DNA from 2 places in the Mesorhizobium sp. M7A.F.Ca.CA.004.06.1.1 genome. Region 1 is predicted to be linked to the other one. Evidence: riboswitches for the same ligand, from Rfam matches in the RefSeq annotation. Region 1 holds a riboswitch; the other holds the start of a gene.
The links. A riboswitch is a leader RNA that binds a small molecule or an ion and turns the genes downstream of it on or off. The one in region 1 is predicted to bind cobalamin.
Positions count from the first base shown of each region.

Region 2: it holds a riboswitch for cobalamin, as region 1 does, so the genes downstream of both, bluB (5,6-dimethylbenzimidazole synthase) here and EN906_RS09005 (aromatic ring-hydroxylating dioxygenase subunit alpha) in region 1, are expected to answer to the same signal.

Region 1 covers NZ_RZPQ01000099.1:244-4,049, forward strand. The annotation lists gene EN906_RS08995 (DUF680 domain-containing protein) at 35-235, opposite strand; gene EN906_RS09000 (DUF680 domain-containing protein) at 322-519, opposite strand; cobalamin riboswitch at 1,029-1,231, shown strand; gene EN906_RS09005 (aromatic ring-hydroxylating dioxygenase subunit alpha) at 1,344-2,591, shown strand; gene EN906_RS09010 (hybrid-cluster NAD(P)-dependent oxidoreductase) at 2,617-3,717, shown strand.
Region 2 covers NZ_RZPQ01000102.1:2,813-6,618, forward strand. The annotation lists gene EN906_RS09230 (pirin family protein) at 1-576, opposite strand, end outside; gene EN906_RS09235 (DUF2277 domain-containing protein) at 616-882, opposite strand; gene EN906_RS09240 (exodeoxyribonuclease VII small subunit) at 993-1,244, opposite strand; gene EN906_RS09245 (histone deacetylase family protein) at 1,248-2,174, opposite strand; cobalamin riboswitch at 2,296-2,476, shown strand; partial or broken gene bluB (5,6-dimethylbenzimidazole synthase) at 2,524-3,153, shown strand; partial or broken gene EN906_RS09255 (hypothetical protein) at 3,276-3,806, opposite strand, start outside.

The sequences.
Region 1 (3,806 bases):
GCAGGCACAGCTGCCGTCGCTTGCGAAATTGGTTTTAGCGACCGAAGAGGTTACGATCGCTGCCCTGAGCGGGTGTCTGGGCAGCCGGTTCCGAGGTCTTGGTGGAAGCCGTGTACGACTGGTCCACAGCGGCGGCAGGCTGGTTGGCGCCGTTCGAACCGTAGTTGTCGCTGCCCGCGAAAGCGCTGCCGGTGATGGCCAGAACGGCGGCGGCAGCAATGAGGATCTTGTTCATCTTAAATACTCCTGAATGTCTGAATTTCGAATGTCTGAATTTCGCCAGGGCAGCGGGCGAGCCCGCCGTCGACTGGGAATCGGCTGTTAGTTGTTGCCGAAGAGGTTGTGGTCAGCACCCTGGGCAGGCGCCTGAGCAGCCGGTTCCGACTTCTTGGTCGAAGCGGTGTACGAGCTGTCGACAGCAGTGGCTGCCGCGGCGTTCGAACCGTAGTGGTCGCTACCAGCGAAGGCGCTGCCGGAAATGGCCAGAAGGGCTGCGGCAGTGAGAATGATCTTTTTCATTTTTGTACTCCAGTATCGTCTTTTTCCGTCCGTCTAGCGGCGTGTCTTGGAAATGAAATCGCGTCGTTCGGACAGCCCCGATGTGGGAGGGCAACCCCGCCTTTTCCAATCACGAAGTTGTTCCGTGTGGACCATGAATCCACACCTTGAAATTGTGCCAGGGGAATCTAGAGATACATTTTTCCTCTCTATATCAGCATGTTAAGTTTAACCATCCGATGGATCACTGACTGTTTCAAAGGCCCGGCGTTCACACCGTCCTGCACGCACCGTCAACAGAAACGAACCGTTCGGTTCGATTTTAGGTCAAGCTAATAGTCACTTTTCGAAACCGTTAACCTTTTTTGACCCCCGCCAAGGGTCGGACTCGGGAAGATCGCAGCCGGCAAATGGCCGCCCGGGAGGCGGGATTTCGGCCCGCGACGATCTGCGGTGACGTTTCGCATGCCGTGTCGCGCCGCATGGATACGATGTCGTTTTCATGCCGACGGCGCGCCAGCGATCGTGGTTAGATCATACCCATCTCAGGTGCCGCTTCGTGACGACGAGGCGGAGAATTGGGAAGCCGGTCAGAATCCGGCGCTGCCCCCGCAACGGTGGTGGAGTTCAAGTCGCAACGGGAGACCACTGGGCAACTGCCTGGGAAGGTGTCGCGATGGTCCGCAAGGACAACTCCAGAGCCCGGAAACCAGCCCGAGATTTTTAGACTCGACTGATCGCGGTGGGCGGTCAAGAGGTGGATAGCGCTTCCGGCACCTAGCCGGCCTGCGTTTCAATCCTTCCTCCATCACCACCAGTTCAGTCCTTAGAAACGAGGACAGGACATGGATACCCGCAACGACATGCTGAGGCTCCTGAAGGGGCGCCGGCAAGGCTTTTCGCTGGAGCAGCCCTTCTACACCGATCCAGACTACTTCAAGCTCGACATGGAGCTGATCTGGTATCGCGACTGGCTGTTCATCGGCCATGATTGCGAACTGCCGAAGCCGGGCAGCTACATCACCGTGCAGATCGGCGACTATCCGGTCGTCCTTGTCCGCGACCAGCAAGGCAAGATCAACGCCTTCCACAATTCCTGCCGCCATCGCGGCAGCCGCGTGTGCAACGCGGAAAAGGGTACGGCGGCAAAGCTCGTCTGCCCCTATCATCAGTGGACCTATGAGCTGGACGGCCGCCTGCTGTTTGCCCGCCAGATGGCCGACGGTTTCGACAAGAGTGATTTCGGCCTGAAGCCGGTCGCCTGCGAGAGCGTCGGCGGCTACATCTTCATCTGCCTGGCCAAGGAGCCGGCGGATTTCGCGCCGATGCGGGCGATGATCGAACCTTATCTTTTGCCGCACCGTTTGCGTGAGGCAAAGATCGCCTTTGAGAGCACGATCATCGAGAAGGGCAACTGGAAGCTGGTCTGGGAAAACAACCGCGAGTGCTACCACTGCGTCGCCAATCACCCTGAGCTGTGCAAGACCTTCCCCGAGGCGCCGACCGTGACCGGCGTCAACGGCGCCGACAGCGACCCCGAGATGGTCGCGCACTGGGCCAGATGCGAGGCATCAGGCTTGCCGAGCAAATTCCGCATCGATCCGGCAGGGCAGTACCGCGCCACCCGCGCGCCGCTGCTGCGCGATGCCGTCAGCTACACCATGACGGGAAAACGGGCGGTGAAGAAGAACCTGTCCGACAGCGTTTCAACCGACCGCATCGGCTCCTTGCTGCTTTATCATTATCCGACAACCTGGAACCATATCCTCGGCGACCATGCCGTCACCTTCCGCGTGCTGCCGATCAGTGCCACGGAAACCGCGGTGACGACGAAATGGCTCGTCCACAAGGATGCGGTCGAAGGCGTCGACTACGACCTCGCTGAGCTCACCCATGTCTGGACCGAGACCAACGACCAGGACCGCCGCATCGTCGAGGAAAACGCCTTCGGCATCCTGTCGCCGGCCTACGAACCAGGCCCCTATTCGGAGCTGCATGAGGGCGGCGTGATCCAGTTCGTCGAGTGGTACACGTCGTTCATCGGGCCGCGCCTTGCCGAAGGCGGCCGGCCGGCCCTGCGCAGCGTCGCCTAGCCCAGGGGACAAGAGGATGAATGCGATGACGGACCTTGGCCTCTATCGCCATCTCGACCAGATGACGCCCTGGAACGACCGGCTGCAGGTGCTGGAAGTGATCGGCGTCAGCGACGAAGCGCCGGACGTGAAGACCTTCACCTTCCGCTCCGACAACCAGACCTGGTTCCGCTACAAGCCGGGCCAGTTCGTGACGCTGGAACTGCCGACATTGGACGGGCCGCTGATGCGCACCTACACGCTGTCGTCCTCGCCGTCGCGGCCATTCTCGATCGCGGTGACGGTCAAGGCGCAGGCGGGCAGCACCGGCACGCGCTGGATGTTCGACCATCTGACGCCGGGCTCGCACGTCAAGGCCTATGGGCCGACCGGTGATTTTTCGCTGCATAGCCACCCGGCGGCCAAATATCTGTTCATTTCGGCGGGCTCCGGCGTGACGCCGATGATGTCGATGCTGCGCTGGTTGAACGACTGTGCGCCATGGACAGATGTCGGCTTCGTCAACTGTGCGCGCCGCCCGGAAGAGATCATTTTCCGCAAGGAACTCGAGCTGCTCGGCAGCCGCATGCCCGGCCTGTCGCTCGGCTTCATGATCGAGGAGCGGTCGAGCCGCGAGGGCTGGTTCGGCCATATGGGCCGCATCGACGCGATCCGGCTGCCATTGCTGGCGCCCGATTTCCGCGAGCGCGAGATTTTCTGCTGCGGCCCCGATCCCTTCATGCGCGCCGTGCGCGGCATGCTGGACGCCGCCGGCTTCGACATGGCGAAATACCATCAGGAAAGCTTTGCTGCGCCTGCCGTGGAGGAAATCCCGGCGCCGTTCTCGCCGCCGGCGGAGGACGGCGCTGCTGCTGCCGTCGAGGCCGTGACACCGATCCGGTTTTCGCTTTCCGATGTCGATGCCGAATGCGTCGCCGGCCAGACCGTGCTGCAGACGGCACGCGCCTCTGGGGTGCGGATTCCCGCCGCCTGCGAGTTCGGCCTGTGCGGCACCTGCAAGGTGAGGAAGGTCGCGGGCGATGTCGAGATGAGTCACAATGGCGGCATCCTCGATCACGAAATCGAGGACGGCTTTATCCTCGCCTGTTGCTCGAAGCCGCTTTCTGCGCTTGAAATCGAAGCGTGACCGGCTGCGCTCGCCCCCGAGCCTGCGCCATCTTGCCAAAAACCCTGCAAATGGTTAGACGCCTGCAACGGTGGGGTTGACCGTAGGCC
Region 2 (3,806 bases), on a different contig from region 1:
GTAGAGCGTCTCCGAGTCGGCCCTGACCGGCGACCGCAACCCCTGGAAATCGCCGATGATGAGGCGCCCGTTGACGCCTTCGGCATCGATCTCGGGAAGCCTGAGCGCTCCTGTGTTCTCGAAAACCGGTGCCACCTCTTCCTTGTCGTCCGGCAGCGCCAGCCATGTCTGCAGACCGGATACCGACATCGGCGCGCCACGCAGTTCCTCCGGCGTACGCTCCGAATGGACGATGCCGCGGCCAGCGGTCATCAAATTCACGTCGCCGGGCTGAATGACCATTTCGGTGCCGAGTGAATCGCGGTGCCGGATCTTGCCGTCGAACAGATAGGTGACCGTCGACAGGCCGATATGCGGATGCGGACGGACGTCGAGCGCCTGGCCGGCCCGCAGGATGGCAGGACCCATGCGGTCGAAGAAGATGAACGGCCCGACCAGCCGCCTTTTTGCCGTCGGCAGGGCACGGCGCACCTGAAAACCGCCGATGTCCTTGGCGTTCGGAATGACCATCAATTCGATCTGGTCGCTGGCAAAGGCGTCGCCTGCCTCAGGGTCTTTCCCGGGGAAGAAGCTCATGGACTCTCCTTGTCGGCCGTCGAAGGCCGCCTGGCCGCGTCAGGCAAAGCGGATCGCCGCCTTTGCCCGCAGCTTGGCCGCCACCTCTTCGCGATTACGCGGATGCTGATGGGTTTCCAGGGAATCGAGCAGTTCGCGCGCCGAGGCCGCGATGGCTTCGACGGCATGGTCGAAGGCGTGCTGGTTCTGCTTCGAGGGTCGCGTCGTTCCGCTCAGCTTGCGGACGAACTGAAGAGCCGCGTCGCGCACCTCGTCAGGGGTTGCCGGCGGATCAAAATTGAACAGGGTCTTGATGTTTCTGCACATCGCTTCCGTATCTCCTCTTGTCCTTGAGCTGTTTCAATCGGGACGAGTTATATCCTCGATCATGATCATGTCCAAAAACCGGTGAGGCGAGCCTATGTTCGGACCGGGCCTCAATCCGCGTCGAGCGGCTCCGTTCCGACCGGCTTGCCGTCGCGCGACAGCCTGATCTTCTCGACCTTGTCCTCGGCGGCCTTCAGCAGCCGGTCGCAATGCGCCTTCAGCGCCTCGCCACGTTCATAGATCTTGATCGACTGGTCGAGCGGCACGTCGCCACGCTCCAGATCATCGACGATCTTCTCCAGCGCATCGAGTGCCTGCTCGAAGCTCATCGCCTTGACGTCTTCGTTGGTCTCATCGGCCATCATTCATCCTTTCATCAGTCGCCCGACATGGGCGGCGACCGAAAATGCCAATCCCTGCAGATCGTAGCCGCCCTCGAGCAGGCTGACGAGCCGGTTGCCGCTGTGGCGTGCCGCGCGCTGCATCAGTTGGCCGGTCGCCCAATCGAAATCATCCTCGGTCAGATTGATCTCGGCCAGCGGATCGCGGTGGTGCGCGTCGAACCCCGCCGAAATGATAATCAGGTCGGGCGCGAAATTGTCGAGCGCGGGCAGGACGCGCGACAGGAAGGCATCGCGAAACACCTCGCTGCCAGTCTGCGGCGCCAGCGGCGCGTTGACGATGTTGCCGGCGCCCGTTTCGTTCTTCGCTCCGGTGCCGGGATAAAGCGGCATCTGGTGTGTCGAGCAATAGAGCACCGACGGATCGTCCCAGAAAATGTCCTGCGTGCCATTGCCGTGATGCACGTCCCAGTCGACGATGGCAACGCGTTCGACACCGTGTTTCTTCTGCGCATAACGCGCCGCGATCGCCGCCGTGTTGAACAGGCAGAAGCCCATGGCCGTGGTCTTTTCGGCATGATGGCCGGGCGGCCGGGCGGCGACGAAGACGTTGTCGGCGCGGCCCGAAAAGACGTCATCGACGGCGGCGTTGGCGGCGCCGATCGCGGTGATCGCCGCTTGCCAGCTCTTCGGACTGGCAGTGGTGTCGGCATCGATGCGGGCAATCCCCTCGTCGGGAATGGCGGCGCGCACGCGGGCGACGAAATCGGCGGGATGCGCGTAGAGGATGGTGGCCTCGTCGCCTTCCGGCGCCTGGATACGATCGAGCCCGGCAAAGGCTTCCTCATCGAGCACGCGCTCGATGGCACGCAAGCGGTCGGGCCGCTCGGGATGTCCGGGCGGCGTGAGATGCTCGAGGAAGATCGGATGGGTGTAGAGACGGGTGGTCATCGTCCTAATCTAGTGACCCGGATCGACAAAGGCCATGCACGGGCGGCCGATGACTGGGGAAAATCGCGACTGCGTCCATTCGCGTCGCTGCAAGCATTGGCGTCCTCAGCACTTCGGCGTAAGGTTTTTGGTACTGCCTGGTGCCCGCCGCAAGCGGGAGAATCGGGAACACGGTTGAATTCCGTGGCGTGCCCAACGCTGTGAGGGGGACCGCGCCGGTAAATGCCACTGTCGATGACGGGAAGGCACCGGACGCGGGTTGATCCCGAGCCAGAAGACCGGCCTGGCAGGCATCGTCATCCGCATGGTCAGGCGGATGATATCAATTGCAATCGCAAGGGGACAAGCGATGCCGGAACACCTGACCGCTGCTGTTGGCGACGGATTTGACCAGAGTGCGCGCGATGCGGTCTATCGCGCCATGTTCACACGGCGCGACGTGCGCAGCCATTTCCTGCCCACCGCGATCGATGACGACGTGCTGGCGCGGCTGCTGCTTGCTGCCCATCACGCGCCATCGGTCGGCTTCATGCAGCCATGGAATTTCATTGTCATTCGTGACATCGAGCGACGGGCGGAGGTGCGCGACCTGTTCCTGGCCGCGCGCGAGCAGGAACTGCCGGCGATCGACGAAGAGCGGCAGGAACTCTACCGCAAGCTCAAGCTGGAAGGCATCTGCGAAAGCGCGCTCAACATCTGCATCACCTGCGACCGGCAGCGCTCGAAGGGTTCGCCGCTGGGACGCTGGCACAATCCGGAGATGGATCTCTACAGCACCGTCTGCGCGGTGCAGAATTTCTGGCTGGCCGCGCGTGCCGAGGGCGTCGGTGTAGGCTGGGTCAGCATCATCGAAGCGCAGGCGCTAAAGCGGCTGTTGGCCATTCCGGACCACGTAACGCCGATCGCCTATCTCTGCGTCGGCCGTGTTTCCGAGTTCGCTCCCAAACCGGACCTTGAAACGCATGGCTGGGGACGGCGGCTGCCGCTGCCGGAGCTGATCATGAGCGAGACCTTTTCCGGGCAAGGCGAGACACAGCTCAAATCCACCGTGGCGCGCCTCAACACCGTTTCTGCCTCACCAGACATCACCCGCCCGGCCGATCAGGGTGTGGCGCCGGCCGTAGCCCAGCGCGAACCGCCGAAGGAGGCGAGCGCCTTGTCCTTGAGCTCCCTGAACTTCGACGACGCCTCGGCCAGCCGGGCGTCCCAGGCCGGATCCGGCACCTGGCCCGCGATGGTCTTGAAATAGACCTGCATCAGGCAGGCGATGGCGAAGGGTTCAATGAATGCCGCCTTGAATGCCCAGGCGAAGACGATGGCGAGCACAAAAGCCCAGCCGGCGAGCTGGCCAGGCATCAGGAACAGAATCGCGCCGGCAGGCGCCAGCATCATCAGAAAGATGATGAACGACACGCCCCACATGATGACCGCCAGCCAGACGGCGTTCTTGACCATGACCTTGCCGTTCTGGGCATAGAGCACGACGCCCTGGCGCGCCGTCTCGAAGGGCGAGGCTGAATTGATGCGGATGTTGTAGCCGAGGATGATCTCGTCGACATAGGTCAGCGACAGGCGGATCACCGTGTTGATGAAGGAGACCAGGCCGCTCAGGCCCGGTATCGGCAGGAAGGC